3 regions of the Jeotgalibacillus malaysiensis genome follow, and region 2 is predicted to be linked to each of the others. Evidence: predicted binding sites of a transcription regulator. Region 2 holds the regulator's gene; each other region holds the start of a gene.
The links. The regulator CtsR, encoded in region 2, represses protease genes until heat stress. The targets are predictions, from matches to a motif close to ATGGTCAATAAAGGTCAAACA.
Positions count from the first base shown of each region.

Region 1: the regulator CtsR is predicted to act here: its motif matches at 2,671-2,691, upstream of clpP (ATP-dependent Clp endopeptidase proteolytic subunit ClpP).
Region 3: the regulator CtsR is predicted to act here: its motif matches at 1,994-2,014, upstream of clpB (ATP-dependent chaperone ClpB).

Region 1 covers NZ_CP085252.1:2,568,197-2,573,364, forward strand. Annotated here, with positions in the region: gene gap (type I glyceraldehyde-3-phosphate dehydrogenase) at 1-328, opposite strand, end outside; gene LG330_RS13750 (sugar-binding transcriptional regulator) at 385-1,410, opposite strand; gene LG330_RS13755 (glutaredoxin family protein) at 1,588-1,827, opposite strand; gene clpP (ATP-dependent Clp endopeptidase proteolytic subunit ClpP) at 2,004-2,606, opposite strand; tRNA gene LG330_RS13765 (tRNA-Arg) at 2,829-2,900, shown strand; gene LG330_RS13770 (HPr family phosphocarrier protein) at 3,042-3,299, opposite strand; gene whiA (DNA-binding protein WhiA) at 3,317-4,264, opposite strand; gene yvcK (uridine diphosphate-N-acetylglucosamine-binding protein YvcK) at 4,294-5,168, opposite strand, start outside.
Region 2 covers NZ_CP085252.1:110,068-115,235, forward strand. Annotated here, with positions in the region: rRNA gene LG330_RS00590 (23S ribosomal RNA) at 1-760, shown strand, start outside; rRNA gene rrf (5S ribosomal RNA) at 946-1,061, shown strand; gene LG330_RS00600 (CtsR family transcriptional regulator) at 1,520-1,981, shown strand; gene LG330_RS00605 (UvrB/UvrC motif-containing protein) at 2,000-2,548, shown strand; gene LG330_RS00610 (protein arginine kinase) at 2,538-3,617, shown strand; gene clpC (ATP-dependent protease ATP-binding subunit ClpC) at 3,614-5,168, shown strand, end outside.
Region 3 covers NZ_CP085252.1:1,337,842-1,343,009, reverse strand. Annotated here, with positions in the region: gene clpB (ATP-dependent chaperone ClpB) at 1-1,984, opposite strand, end outside; gene LG330_RS07370 (undecaprenyl-diphosphate phosphatase) at 2,126-2,956, shown strand; gene LG330_RS07365 (metal-sulfur cluster assembly factor) at 3,402-3,710, opposite strand; gene yjfP (esterase) at 3,771-4,535, opposite strand; gene LG330_RS07355 (Cof-type HAD-IIB family hydrolase) at 4,665-5,168, shown strand, end outside.

The DNA.
Region 1 (5,168 bases), 1.1 Mb from region 2:
GCTTAGCAGCTGCTTCACCTTTAGTGAAGATACCAGTTGATTCGATTACGATCTCAACGCCAAGCTCGCCCCATGGAAGGTTTGCAGGGTCACGTTCAGCGAGAACTTTCACTTTGTGTCCGTCAACAAGAAGGTTGTCGTCTCCATCTACTTCTACTTTCTGATCTAGCTTTCCGTGAACTGAGTCATACTGTAGAAGGTGTGCAAGCATATTAGCATCAGTAAGGTCGTTTACTGCTACAACCTCTACATCCGGGTTATTAAGTGCTGCACGGTATACGTTACGTCCGATACGTCCAAATCCGTTAATTCCAATTTTCACTGTCATGAATAATTCCTCCTTAGAATGTTTGGGGATGGTGCTTTAATATATTTTAAAAGGTCTTACCCTTTCAAAAGCTCTTTTGCTGCTCCTTCGTCTGTAATCAGTGTCGAAGAAGTCTGTGGTGCGCCTTTAAAATAAGCGCGGATTGCCTGTGCCTTGGAGTGACCTCCGGCTACAGCAAATACGTTAGGTACATTGCCCAGGTCCTTCAGCTGAAGTCCGATGGTTTTTACCTTGTGGACAATATTGCCCTCCACGTCAAAATAATAACCAAATGCTTCACCGACTGCCTGTCCTTCAGAAATCGTCTGAAAATGATCCTCTGAAGTGTTGCGGCGTTTTGCCATTGTATGGGCGTCACCGATTCCATGAAGAACGATATCTGCTGAAGTAATGAGTGACATCACTTCTTTAATGGCAGGTTCTTTCTTAATCGATTCATACACTTCACGGCTGACCTGATCCGGCACATACAAAACTCTGTGCCTCGCACCGGATTTAAGTGCCATTGTCGAGCAGATTGTATTCGCCTGGTTCTGAACATCCTCACCAATACCGCCACGCGCCGGAACAAATAATGTTTCTGGTGTGGCAAAGTCAGGCGTCAGCATGCCCGCTACTGCAGACATCGTTGTACCACCGGTCACTGCAATGACTGTGTCAGTGCCGACATAAGGCTTCATACTCTGAATCGCTGCCCGTCCAAGCTCTTCCTTCACCCACGGCGAATCGTCACTGTCCCCGGGTACGATCATAACCTCTTTGACTTTCAGCATGTCTTTTAATGAATGCTCCATTAAGGTTATACCCGATATCTCATTTATCATGCGTTCAAGTGGGATAAGGATTTCCATTCCATCCTTCGTCAGGCTCATGCCCGATGAATGAATGTGGATCAGATCCTGAGCTTTTAACTGCTCAACCTCTTTCCTCAATACCCTCTCTGTCATGCCAAGAGACTGAGCAAGACTTCTTCTGCCGACAGGCTGTAAAAACCTGACTGACCTCAAAACCTGGTACTTCAGTTGAATCTCATCAAGCAGGTCAGGCACCAGACGCTTTTGGATGTCAATAATGTTTGCCATATCAAAGCTCCTTTTCAGTGAAACATCACTTCAAGGCCCGGCAATATCCTGACATCGAAGTGTTCCTGGTCATTTTTTGTCCCGCATAGACATATTATGTCCCATTCAGTCCAAAAAAAAGATCCCTGCTACAACTCTAATCATAGCAAGGTTCTTAGAACGTTTCAAGAAATAAAGTCAAGACATTTTTTGAAAACGTTTACTTATTGTCACAAAATCAATATTGCCAGCCTGAATGATTTCCCCTTCAACTTCTATAACAGGGATCATCAGCCCATACTTCTCCGTCCATTCGTCAGATGTATCAATATCACGCTCAACAATTTCAAAGCCGTGATCCTCCTGCGCAAGACCTAGCATTAACTTTCCTTCTTCACATAAGCCGCAGTTTTTGCGGGTGTAGTAGTGTACGATCATTGGGTCACCTCGGTTGTTAGTTATACATGAATTAGGCGGTACAGCGGGGACGGAGTTCAGTGATCCATTTTTGTAATAATTGTAAAAATGGATCAGTCAACTCCGTCCCCAGTGTGCCGCTGTATCGCTCAACATAAAACCGGTCCCTCACAAAGAGAGACCGGCTGATTTAAAACTTATTTACCATCTTCAGCAAGCTTGTTGCGGTCCATGATCTGATCAACCAGACCATATTCTTTCGCGCGCTCAGCTGTCATGAAGTTATCACGGTCAGTGTCCTTCGCGATTGTTTCGAAATCCTGACCAGTACGCTCAGCAAGAATTTTGTTCAGCTTTTCGCGCAGGAACAGGATACGCTTTGCAGCGATATCAATTTCAGTTGCCTGACCCTGTGCACCGCCAAGTGGCTGGTGAATCATGACTTCAGCGTTAGGAAGTGCATAACGGTGGCCTTTTTCACCTGCAGCCAGTAAGAATGCACCCATAGAAGCTGCCATACCGATGCAGATTGTGTGGACTTTCGGCTTGATGAACTGCATTGTATCGTAGATTGCCATACCCGCTGTGATGCTTCCACCCGGGCTGTTGATGTATAGATAGATATCTTTGTCCGGATTGTCAGCTTCAAGGAAAAGCAGCTGAGATACGATTGAGTTCGCAACGTTGTCATCAATTCCGCTTCCAAGCATAACGATACGGTCTTTCAGCAAACGTGAATAAATGTCATATGCACGCTCACCGCGGTTAGTCTGTTCAATAACTGTAGGAATTAAATTCATTGAAAAATCCTCCTTTAACGATCTAATGGTGTGTTGCAACAATATGTACTGTTATCTTACAACGAAGGTCAAACAAGGTCAAACAATATGACTTTTCTTTCTTTCTTTCATCATACCCATCTGAACCTATGATGTACAAGTCTGAACCATCACTGTAACTGTAAAACTTCTCTTGCATTCATAAAACCCATTTATTATAATAGAAAAGCATCGTTAAAGCGTGCCCTCGTAGTTTAATGGATATGACGCAAGATTCCGGTTCTTGAGATAGGGGTTCGATTCCCTTCGAGGGCGTTACGCAGCCGATCACTCTGATGAGTGGTCGGCTATTTTATTGTCTTCTTTATGTATTTCGCCATTGTAGTTATGTTTCCCTTTAAAACACCGTTACATTTTAAAAAACCCCTTTTCGGTGTGACCGAAAAGGGATTTTGATTATTTCTCTTCTTCTACATATGCTGCAAGCGTTTGCATCGCTGCTTCTTCATCAGCACCATCTGCGATTAATGTAAAGCTTTCACCTGAGCTGAGTGCAAGACTCATTAAGCCCATTATGCTTTTTGCGTTTACCTTTTTATTTTCTTTCTGAATATACACATCTGAAGAAAACTTTGTAGCTTCCTGAACAAATATGGATGCAGGACGTGCCTGCAATCCACTTTTTAACCTGACTGTTACTTCTTTTTGCTGCATCTGATCTCCTCCTGAACTTAGTTTCCTACCATTTCACCCTTGCGCAACTTTTCAGCAATCTGATCAATTTTTCTTAAGCGGTGATTAATCCCGGACTTGCTGACAGCGCCGCCGGAGACCATTTCGCCAAGTTCTTTTAACGTAACATCCTGATAGGCAACTCTCAGTTCAGCGATTTCTCTGAGCTTGTCAGGCAGGATCCCAAGGCCCGCTGTTCTCTCGATAAAGCGGATATTTTCAACCTGTCTGAGTGCTGCGCCAATTGTTTTATTCAGATTAGCCGTTTCACAGTTCACAAGTCGATTGACAGAATTTCTCATGTCTCTGACAATCCGTACATCCTCGAAGCGGAGAAGCGCCTGGTGTGCACCGATCAGACTGAAAAATTCAGTGATTTTTTCAGCTTCTTTGAGATAAGTAATAAAGCCCTTTTTACGTTCAATCGTCTTACCGTTCAGATCAAACTGGTTCATAAGATTAGCCAGAGAATCGTTATGCTCTTCATACATTGTAAAGATTTCGAGGTGGTATGATGAGGTTTCAGGGTTATTGACTGATCCGCCAGCTAAAAATGCACCTCTTAAGTAAGCGCGCTGACAGCATTTTTTGCCGATCATTGCAGGTGTTACTTCATGATTCAGCTGAAAGCCTTCCCCTAAAATATTCAGGTCCTCTAAAATATCACGTGCTTTCTCTGCAATTCTGACAATATAGACATTGTTTTTCTTCAATCTCATTTTCTTCCGGACAAGCAGTTCCACCTGCACGACATAATTCTTTTTAATCAGTGTATAAATTCTACGGGCAATTGCCGCGTTTTCTGTTTGAATATTGACGATCAGAACTCTGTTTGAAAAAGACAGTGATCCATTCATCCTGATCAGTGCAGACAATTCTGCTTTTAAGCAGCAATCATTTGCTTCTATCTGGGTGAGTTCTTTCTTCGTTTCTGACGCAAATGACATGTGTCTTTTCCGCCTCCCTCTTTCACTTACTACGCAAGGTGATCTTTTGTTTCAGCCATTAAGCGGACAATAATTTCTGCGACACGATCAGTATCATGACGGATGAGTCCTTCGCGATTAATAATTATTTTATCATAAACCACCTGAAGTCCGAGTCCTTTTAGACGCTCTACATCGAATTTTACCGGTTCCGCCATTTCTTTATCATAAAGTGAACGGATCTCCGCCGGAACGTCTTCATTATTTACGAGTACGTAATCCATAAATCTCGCATCCATATGCTTGTAGATCGCTTCTACATGCTGGGAAGCTGTATAATTCAGCGTTTCACCGGCCTGGGTCATCAGGTTACAAATATATACTTTAGGTGCAGTACTCTTTAAGACAGCCTGCCCAATTTCTTTTACAAGCAGATTAGGCAGGATACTTGTATAAAGCGAGCCTGGTCCGATAATGATCATATCGGCTTCTTCAATGGCTTCTATCGCCTGTGGCAGGGCTTTCACATGCTTTGGTGATAAAAACACCCGGTCAATCTTCTTCCCGCTAAATGGGATTTTCGATTCACCTTTAATAATTGAACCGTCCTCCATTTGAGCGGACAGGACAATACTCTGGTTGGCAGAAGGCAGTACGCGCCCTCTGACATTCAGTACTTTACTCATTTCCTCCACGCCGTGCGCGAAATCACCGGTAATCGATGTCATCGCTGCTATAATTAAGTTCCCCAGCGAATGACCGCTTAATTCGTTCTTACTCGCAAATCTGTATTGGAACATCTCTTCTACAAGCGGCTCAACGTCAGATAATGCAGCAATCACATTTCTGATATCACCCGGTGGCGGAATCTTCAGGTCATCCCTGATTCTGCCCGAACTCCCTCCGTCGTCTGCTACTGTTACAA
Region 2 (5,168 bases):
CGGAGCGCCAGCTTCGGTGGAGGCATTGGTGGGATACTACCCCCGCTGTGTTGAACTTCTAACCCGCACCCGTAATCCGGGTGGGAGACAGTGTCAGGCAGGCAGTTTGACTGGGGCGGTCGCCTCCTAAAGAGTAACGGAGGCGCCCAAAGGTTCCCTCAGAATGGTTGGAAATCATTCGAAGAGTGTAAAGGCATAAGGGAGCTTGACTGCGAGACCTACAAGTCGAGCAGGGTCGAAAGACGGGCTTAGTGATCCGGTGGTTCCGCATGGAAGGGCCATCGCTCAACGGATAAAAGCTACCCCGGGGATAACAGGCTTATCTCCCCCAAGAGTCCACATCGACGGGGAGGTTTGGCACCTCGATGTCGGCTCATCGCATCCTGGGGCTGTAGTCGGTCCCAAGGGTTGGGCTGTTCGCCCATTAAAGCGGTACGCGAGCTGGGTTCAGAACGTCGTGAGACAGTTCGGTCCCTATCCGTCGTGGGCGCAGGAAATTTGAGAGGAGCTGTCCTTAGTACGAGAGGACCGGGATGGACGCACCGCTGGTGTACCAGTTGTCATGCCAATGGCATCGCTGGGTAGCTATGTGCGGACGGGATAAGTGCTGAAAGCATCTAAGCATGAAGCCCCCCTCAAGATGAGATTTCCCACACGCAAGTGGTAAGATCCCTGAAAGATGATCAGGTAGATAGGTTCGAGGTGGAAGCATGGTGACATGTGCAGCTGACGAATACTAATCGATCGAGGACTTAACCAATATAAGAAAGTGGAAGCGACTGGTCAGCTTTGAGAGCTGGTGGAATCCTGAATGGATGAGACGTCAGTCTCAAACAGGCAGGGTGAAGCAGCCGAAAAGCTAGGAGCTGAAACTGGACTAGGTTGATTCTCGGAATCCCTTACTTTGATGAACGTATCCAGTTTTGAAGGCGCGAGCCTTTATAGTCTAGTGATGATAGCGAAGAGGTCACACCCGTTCCCATGCCGAACACGGAAGTTAAGCTCTTCAGCGCCGATGGTAGTTGGGGGTTTCCCCCTGTGAGAGTAGGACGTCGCTAGGCAAACTGAGTCTTCCCCTGAGTGGGAAGGCTTTTTTTGTCTTTAAAAAGTCCTAAAGGCATCTCGCGCAAAGAACTGGAATCTCAAGGGCATCCAGTGCAAAATGCCAAGATACCAAGGGCATTTAAGGCAAAAAGATACGACCGAAAATCAGTTGAATGTGATTTGAAATTTACAGTATGTGACCCGAAAATGCCGATGGGCCAGTGGATGTGACTTGGAAATCCCTGAATTTGACCCGAGATGTAGAGAACCCGACCTCAATTTCCCCAAATGTAATCGGAAAAGCCCGTCTGCCCACTAGCCCGCATCTACGCCATCCGCCCGTCATCGCTCATCCCTCTATACCAAATCCTCCATTACATAAAAGGTATCCCAGCTCCTCAATTGCACATAAACTGAACTATGTTGTATAATCATAGTCAAAGATAGTCAAAGTCAAGGTGAGGGAGGTGGCAATGTGAAAAATATTTCTGATGTGATTGAAAACTATTTGAAAGAGGTTTTGGAGAAGAGTGGGAGTGAAATAGTGGAAATAAAGCGCAGTGAGATTGCTGAGCGTTTCCAGTGCGTGCCCTCTCAGATCAATTATGTGATGAAAACCCGATTTACGATTGAAAGTGGCTACGTTGTGGAGAGTAAGCGTGGCGGCGGAGGGTATATACGTATTATAAAAGTAAAAAGTGATGATCATGCGCATTTGATTGATCAGATTCTCGATATTCTTCAGCCAATTGTTTCACAGGCTGCTGCTGAGAGTGTAGTGTTCCGGTTAATTGATGAAGAAGTGATTTCCAAACGGGAAGCAAAGCTGATGCTGAGTGCGATGGACCGGTCTACGCTGAATGTGCCTTTGCCTTTAAGGGATGAGGTAAGAGGACGGATTCTGACGGCTATGCTGACTGTTTTAAAATATCAATAAGGTCGCGGGGTGATGAATATGATGTGTGAGCAATGCCAGGAGCGGCCTGCTGCTGTTCATTTAAAAAATGTGGTGAACGGTAAGAAGTCGGAGATTCATTTGTGTGAGGTGTGTGCCCAGGATAAGGGTGAAGCGTTCATGAATGATGATGGTGCATTTTCGTTTAATCATTTACTTGCAGGGCTGTTGAATGTGTCACCTGTGATGAAGCAGAGTCAGCCTCAGCAGCAGAAGCGTCGGACGGTTGAGTGTAGTGGCTGTCAGATGACGTTTGATCAGTTTTTAAAGATTGGAAAGTTTGGCTGTCCGCAGTGTTATGAATCATTCGGAGATCAGCTGCCGCCTATTTTAAAAAGGCTGCATAGCGGTAATACTGTTCATCAGGGGAAGCTTCCTGAGCGTCAGGGCGGTACGATTCATATGAAGCGGAAAGTAACGGAGCTGCGTTCAGATCTGAAAGCTTTAATTGAGCAGGAAGAGTTTGAGCAGGCGGCTGAGATTCGTGATCAGATCCGTTCACTTGAAGCTGAGATTCGTGATGAAGGGGGCAGTACTGATGAGTCTTGAGAAGTTTTTAAGTCAGGCGGTCAGTTCCTGGATGAATGAGGATGGTCCCTATTCAGAAATAGTGCTGTCTACACGAATCAGACTGGCACGGAATCATCATCAGTATGCGTTCCCGACCGTATTCACAAAAGAGGAAGCTGAGTGGACGGCTGAAGCGGTTGGTGCTGCAGTTCAGCAGGCAGGGTATCCGCTTGAGGAGCTTAAAATGGAGGATCTGCAGGGACTTGAAAAGAGAGTGCTTGTAGAAAAGCACTTAATCAGTCCGAATCTGGCAGAGGATTCAGGCTCATCTTCTGTGTGGCTGTCAGATGATGAGGATATCAGCCTGATGGTCAATGAAGAGGATCATTTGCGTATCCAGTGTCTGTTTCCGGGGCTTCAGCTGAAGGAGGCACTGCGAAAAGCGCTTGAGATAGATGATGCGATTGAGCGGGATTTTGATTATGCATTTGATGAGAAGTTCGGGTATTTGACGACCTGCCCGACAAATGTTGGGACGGGGTTGCGTGCATCTGTTATGATGCATTTACCAGGCTTAATGATGACGCACCAGATGAACCGGATTATTCCTGCGATTGGACAATTTGGTCTTGTAGCAAGAGGGATTTACGGTGAAGGTAGCGAAGCTTTAGGTAACATCTTTCAGATCTCCAACCAGACGACACTCGGTAAGTCAGAAGAAGATATTACTGAGGACCTGCTGCACGTGGTAGATCAGATTATTGCCCAGGAGAAGTCAGCCAGGGAAGCGCTGGTCAAATCATCAGGGATTCAGCTTGAAGACAGGGTGTTCCGGTCTTATGGAACACTGCGTTACAGCCGCGTGATTGAGTCTAAGGAAGCGGCACAGTGCCTGTCGGATGTTCGTCTTGGCATTGATCTGGGATTTATTGAAAATGTGTCGAGAAGCATTTTAAATGAGCTGATGATTTTGACGCAGCCAGGATTTTTACAGCAGTATGCAGGAGGTTTCCTGCGTCCTGTGGAAAGAGATATCAGGCGGGCTTCGCTGATCCGCGAGCGTCTGGAGATGGATGTAAGTAAAGATAAAGGAGGATCAGACATATGATGTTTGGACGATTTACAGAGAGAGCACAAAAAGTATTAGCATTGGCACAGGAAGAGGCGATCCGTCTTTCCCATTCAAATATCGGTACTGAGCATATCCTTCTTGGCCTCGTTCGTGAAGGAGAGGGCATTGCAGCGAAAGCACTGCAGACGCTTAATTTGAGCACAACGAAAATTCAGGAAGAAGTTGAAGAGTTAATTGGTAAAGGGACAGAACAGTCACCGAGCGTTCACTATACACCGAGAGCAAAGAAAGTCATTGAGCTTTCAATGGATGAGGCACGTAAGCTTGGTCACTCTTATGTAGGAACTGAACATATTCTGCTTGGTCTAATCCGCGAAGGTGAAGGCGTGGCAGCGCGCGTACTGAATAATTTAGGTGTAAGCCTGAATAAAGCACGCCAGCAGGTACTTCAGCTTCTTGGCAGCAACGAAGCAGGCGGTCAGCAGGCTTCAAATGCAAGTGCAAATACACCAACACTTGACGGGCTGGCACGTGACCTCACAGTCATTGCACGTGAAGGAAGCCTTGACCCGGTCATTGGCCGAAGCAAGGAAATCCAGCGTGTCATTGAAGTATTAAGCCGTCGTACGAAGAATAACCCGGTACTGATCGGGGAGCCTGGCGTCGGTAAAACAGCAATTGCTGAAGGACTGGCACAGCAGATCGTACAAAATGAAGTGCCGGAAATCCTGCGTGATAAGCGCGTCATGACACTTGATATGGGTACAGTTGTTGCGGGTACAAAATACCGCGGTGAATTTGAAGACCGTCTGAAAAAAGTGATGGATGAAATTCGCCAGGCAGGTAACGTGATTCTGTTTATCGATGAGCTTCATACGCTGATTGGTGCAGGTGGAGCAGAGGGTGCGATTGATGCATCCAACATTCTGAAGCCGTCTCTTGCACGTGGTGAGCTGCAGTGTATCGGTGCGACAACACTTGATGAGTACCGTAAGTATATTGAAAAGGATGCAGCCCTTGAGCGTCGTTTCCAGCCGATTCAGGTGGATGAGCCGACAGCTGAAGAGTCAGTGCTGATCTTAAAAGGACTGCGTGACCGTTATGAAGCGCACCACCGTGTATCGATCACGGATGCAGCGATTGAAGCAGCGGTAAAAATGTCAGACCGTTATATTTCTGACCGCTTCCTGCCGGATAAGGCGATTGATTTAATTGATGAGGCAGGCTCAAAAGTACGTCTGCGTTCATATACCACACCTCCGAATCTGAAGGAGCTTGAAGCGAAGCTTGAAGGTATCCGTAAAGAAAAGGATGCAGCGGTTCAGAGCCAGGAGTTTGAAAAAGCAGCTTCTCTTCGTGATTCAGAGCAGAAGACGAAAGAAAAGCTTGAAGAAACGAAGAAAGAATGGAAAGAAAAGCAGGGTCAGGAAAATACTGAAGTGACGGTAGAAGATATCGCACACGTTGTGTCTACATGGACGGGTGTACCGGTATCTCGCCTTGCAGAAACTGAAACGCAGAAACTTCTGCACCTTGAGGAATCACTTCACGGCCGCGTCATTGGTCAGGAAGATGCAGTAACAGCGA
Region 3 (5,168 bases), 1.2 Mb from region 2:
CTCCCTCTTCATATCCAATATAACCCGGAGGCGCACCGATCAACCTTGAAACAGCGTGCTTTTCCATATACTCAGACATATCAATTCTGACCATTTGATCTTCACTGTCGAACAGTGTGAAAGCGAGTGATTTTGCGAGCTCTGTTTTACCGACGCCTGTCGGCCCAAGGAAGATAAATGAACCGATTGGACGATCAGGGTCTTTAATGCCTGCCCGGGCTCTCAGAACCGCTTCACTGACAGCAACAACAGCTTCCTGCTGCCCAATTACTCTTTCCTGAAGTGTATCTTCTAGTCGTAACAGTTTTTGACGCTCTTCTTCTATTAATCTGTTGACCGGAATCCCAGTCCATCTCGCTACAATCGATGCAATCTCTTCTTCAGAAACTTCTTCTCTTAACAGACGGTTTTCGTCGCGTGATTGTTCATTTTCAACTTCAAGTGCTGTAATTTCCTTTTCTAGCTTTGGAATATGACCATGCTTCAATTCTGCGGCTTTTGACAGGTCATAGTTATTCTCAGCGTCTTCAAGCTCACGTCTCAATTTATCCAGCTCTTCTTTTTTCTCCTGAATCACGACTAATGACTTCTTTTCACCTTCCCATTTTGCTTTCATGACCTCAGCCTGTTCTTTCAGTTCAGCAAGTTCAAGCCGGAGTTTATTCAGCCGTTCAATACTCGCAGGATCTTTTTCTTTTGCAAGTGCCTCTTCTTCAATTTCAAGCTGCATGACTCTGCGGAATGCTTCGTCTAATTCCTGTGGCATGGAATCAATTTCAGTTCTGATCATTGCACAGGCTTCATCAATTAAGTCAATTGCCTTGTCCGGCAGAAAACGGTCTGTAATGTACCGCTCAGAAAGCTTCGCAGCAGCAACGATCGCACTATCGTGAATTCTTACCCCGTGATGCAGTTCGAAACGTTCTTTCAGTCCGCGCAGGATCGATACTGTATCATCTTCGTCAGGCTCCTGCACCATTACCTGCTGAAATCTGCGTTCAAGAGCAGGATCCTTTTCGATATACTGTCTATGTTCATTTAATGTTGTGGCACCAATACAGTGTATTTCCCCTCTGGCAAGCATCGGCTTCAGCATATTTCCTGCATCCATTGCACCTTCTGTTTTCCCGGCACCGACAATTGTGTGTAATTCATCAATAAAGAGGATGATCTGCCCGTCACTGTTTTTTACTTCTGCAAGTACGGCTTTCAGTCTTTCCTCAAATTCACCTCTGAACTTTGCACCGGCGACAAGTGCACTCATATCAAGTTCAAAGACAATTTTATCTTTCAGTCCTTCCGGAACATCTTTTCTGACTATCCGCTGGGCAAGTCCTTCAACAATGGCCGTTTTACCAACCCCGGGCTCACCGATCAGCACAGGGTTGTTTTTTGTTTTTCTGGATAAAATCCTGATGACATGTCTGATCTCAGCATCACGTCCAATCACCGGATCCATCTTTCCTTTCTTAACTTCTTCTACTAAATCACGTCCGTATTTGGACAGTGCTTCATATGCTACTTCAGGATTTTGAGATGTCACTCTTCTTCCCCCTCTGATTTCATCAATGACCTGCTTTAAAGCATCAGGTCCTTCACTATGTTTTAATAAATATTTGACCATATCCAGATGAGACATTCTCATTAAACCAAGCATCAGGTGTTCTAATGATAGAAACTCATCTGTATATTCTTTCATGACCTCTTCCGACTTCTTTAACCAGGCACCCACATCACTTGCAAAAACGGGGTCGTACCCTTCTGAATGAATGACAGGGAATGAAGACAGTTTTTCTGAGATATAGCTTTTGACATCAGCTACATCCAGCCCGATACCGGTCAGAAGACGTGCTGTAAAATCATTATTCAGCATTGCTGCAAAAACGTGTTCTACATCAATAGAGGAATGCTTACTATTTACTGCAAGCTCTTTCCCCTCTCCAAAAGCATCTTGAACACTGTATGTCATTTGATCCAGTTTCATCTGATCACTCCTTTGACCTTCTTTGACCTTTTCCTATATTTTATCATTCTCTTCATCAAATTGTAAAGAACCAACACTTTACATCTCACCTTTTGGGTGGTTAAATTAAAAACATGTGATGCTAAAATAATGGAGGATTTTATGGATATTGAACAATTGTGGATATTATTAAAATTTACTTTTCTCGGACTTTTTCAGGGGTTTACTGAACCGATTCCGATCTCATCCAGTGGGCACCTGCAGCTGGCACAATATTTTCTGGGTATTGAAATTGAAGGAAACAACTTCACATTTGAATTAATGGTTAATTCTGCTTCACTGATCGCTGTACTACTAGTTTTCAGAGAAGACATCATGCGACTGATCACAAGAGGGCTCGGCTACATAAAAACAAGAAAGCCTGAAGATAAAACTGAATTTAACTTTATTTTGTACCTGATCATCGGGACAATTCCTGCCGGTGTGATCGGTGTGCTGTTTGATGATGATATTTCCCGCTTGTCAGGGCCTCAAACCGTTGCGATCACTTTAATGATTACCGGTATCGCACTATTTCTGATCAGAAACCTGCGCGGAAAACGTGGTGAGAGCGGTATGTCTGTTAAGGATGCACTGATCATCGGTGGTGCTCAGGCGATTGCTTTAATCCCGGGTATCAGCCGGAGTGGTGCAACAATTGTTGCGGCAATGGCAAGAGGGATTCATCAGGAAACGGCACTGCGGTATTCATTTTTGTTATTTGTACCTGTCAGTCTTGGCGGTATGATCCTGAGCTTTTCAGACTTTTTGCAGGACGATAACCTTGCAGTTTTATGGCTTCCATACCTGCTGGCGTTTATCGCATCACTCATTGCTTCGTACTTCTCACTTAAGTGGTTTATGAATATTATGGCGAAAGGCAACCTGATTTATTTTGCAATTTACTGTTTGATTGTAGGTCCAATTGTTTTACTTGTACTGTGGATTTCATAAAGGATTGGTTTTCTTATGTACGTTAAATAAGGAAAATTGTTTCACTTTAATTGGTGAGAGGTTTGGCTGCGTTAATGGCTAAGCCTCTTTTTAATTTTCGAGAGAGTGGAAGTACTGCAATCTGACACCAGGGAGTGGTCTGCGCAAAACATGTGAGCTGCATTGCTCGGGAATGGGTTGTGGTGAGTGTCGTTAATTGATTCACCTCTTCCGATATATGTGTCGGCTCCAGGTTTAATCGGTTCATCAGTAAGTGTTATTGAACCCTCACTGCTGCAGGATAAGATATATGTCTCATTTCTACTGATAATTGGTTCATGGCGCGCATTAATTGAATCGTTTACCGGATTATTTGAACGGATCCTCCCACGACAGCTGCCTCCGCTCCTCGCTCAGCAAAAAACCGCTGAACCCATTAAAAGGTCCAGCGGTTTTGAGTGTATGATCACGTAATCCCTAACGCAATTTTAGCGTAGCGTGACATATTATCTTTGCTCCAAGGCGGGCTCCATACAATATTCACATCTACTTCTTTTACTTCCGGTACATCTGCAAGTGCTGCTTTAACCTGGTCAACGATAACCGGTGCCAGCGGGCAACCCATAGATGTCAGTGTCATTTTTACTTCTGTATTTCCTGCATCGTCCATAAATACATCATAGACAAGGCCTAAGTTTACGATATCAATTCCAAGCTCCGGGTCAATCACCTGTTCAAGGGCACCCATGATGCTGTCTTTTGTATCCTGATCCATCCAATCACTCCTTTAACGCTTTGTACTTATCATAACAAAAAAATGCTTTAACTGAAACTGTCATGATTGCATATGCAGATCAAACCACTTAACTGTTTCAAGTAATCCTTTTCTGGTTACTTTATGTCCTTCTGTTTCTTCAGAGATAAATTTCAGATTGTCTTTCTTATCGTATAACTGATGAATGGATTTAAAGAAAGCATATGTCGGCTCATAAGGTACGACTGTATCAGCCTTCCCGTGCCAGAACAAGAGTGGTCTGTTATCCAGTTTTTCGGGATGAAGGCTGAGATCATATGCTTCAAGTACCTTTAGCTGTTCATCAACCTCTTCATTACTCATCGGTAATTTAAGGCCGTTTCTTTCGAAGTGCTGAATCTGCGCTTTAGCAAATCCTACATATGCAGGAGAACCCATCAGGCTGACCCCTGTGTGGATCCAGTCATAGCGTTTCAGTGAGCCGAGTGTCGTAATGCCTCCCATGGATGTACCTGCAGCACCAATTCGATTTTCTTCTACATACCCTTTAGCGACGAGCTCCTGCTTCATTGCATTAAACTCTTCGATTGATCTGACAACAATCTGCCAGAAACGTGTGCTCATCACCATTTCATCAGCACCATCCGATCTTGCACCGTGATAGGCTGCATCAGGCAGCACCACATTAAATCCCTTTTCCGCTAAAAGGTAGGCATAGTGAAGATTGTGCTCTTTCGCACTCATAAATCCATGAAAGAAAAAAATAACCGGGGAATTCTCGTCCTGCTTATTTTCAACCAGTAAACATGGTATACCTGCAATTTTTCTGTTATGTATCTCGATCAACTCTGATGCTCCTTTCAATCCTTTTCGCTCATATATTATCATATAACCAAATTGTGGCATACTATTTCACCTTACCTTAAACGAGTGATACAATTGTGTCAGAACGTAGAAGCGAAGGAGCGCATTCCAATGGACAAACATTTAATTGCACTTGACCTAGATGGTACTCTGCTGACAGATGAAAAAACAATTTCAGACAGAACGAAAAGAACGCTCTTAAAAGCAAAAGAAGCCGGTCATGAAGTCATGATTGCAACCGGCAGACCTTTTAGAGCGAGCGAAGCTTATTATAAGGAGCTTGCTCTCCATACACCGATTGTTAATTTCAATGGTGCATATGTCCACCATCCTCTTGATCAGAGCTGGGGACTTCATCATGAACCAATGAACCTGAATGTTGTAAAAGATATTGTTGAAGCTGTTCACAGCTATGAATTTCACAATATGGTTGCAGAAATTCTTGATGACGTGTACCTTCATTATCATGACGAAAAGCTGCTGGATATCTTCAGTTTCGGTAACCCGACTATTACTGCAGGAGATCTTAGAACCTACCTGCCTGCCAATCCGACAAGCTTATTGATTCATGCAGATGAATCCCATGTTGAAAGCATCAGGAGCCACCTGAGTGAA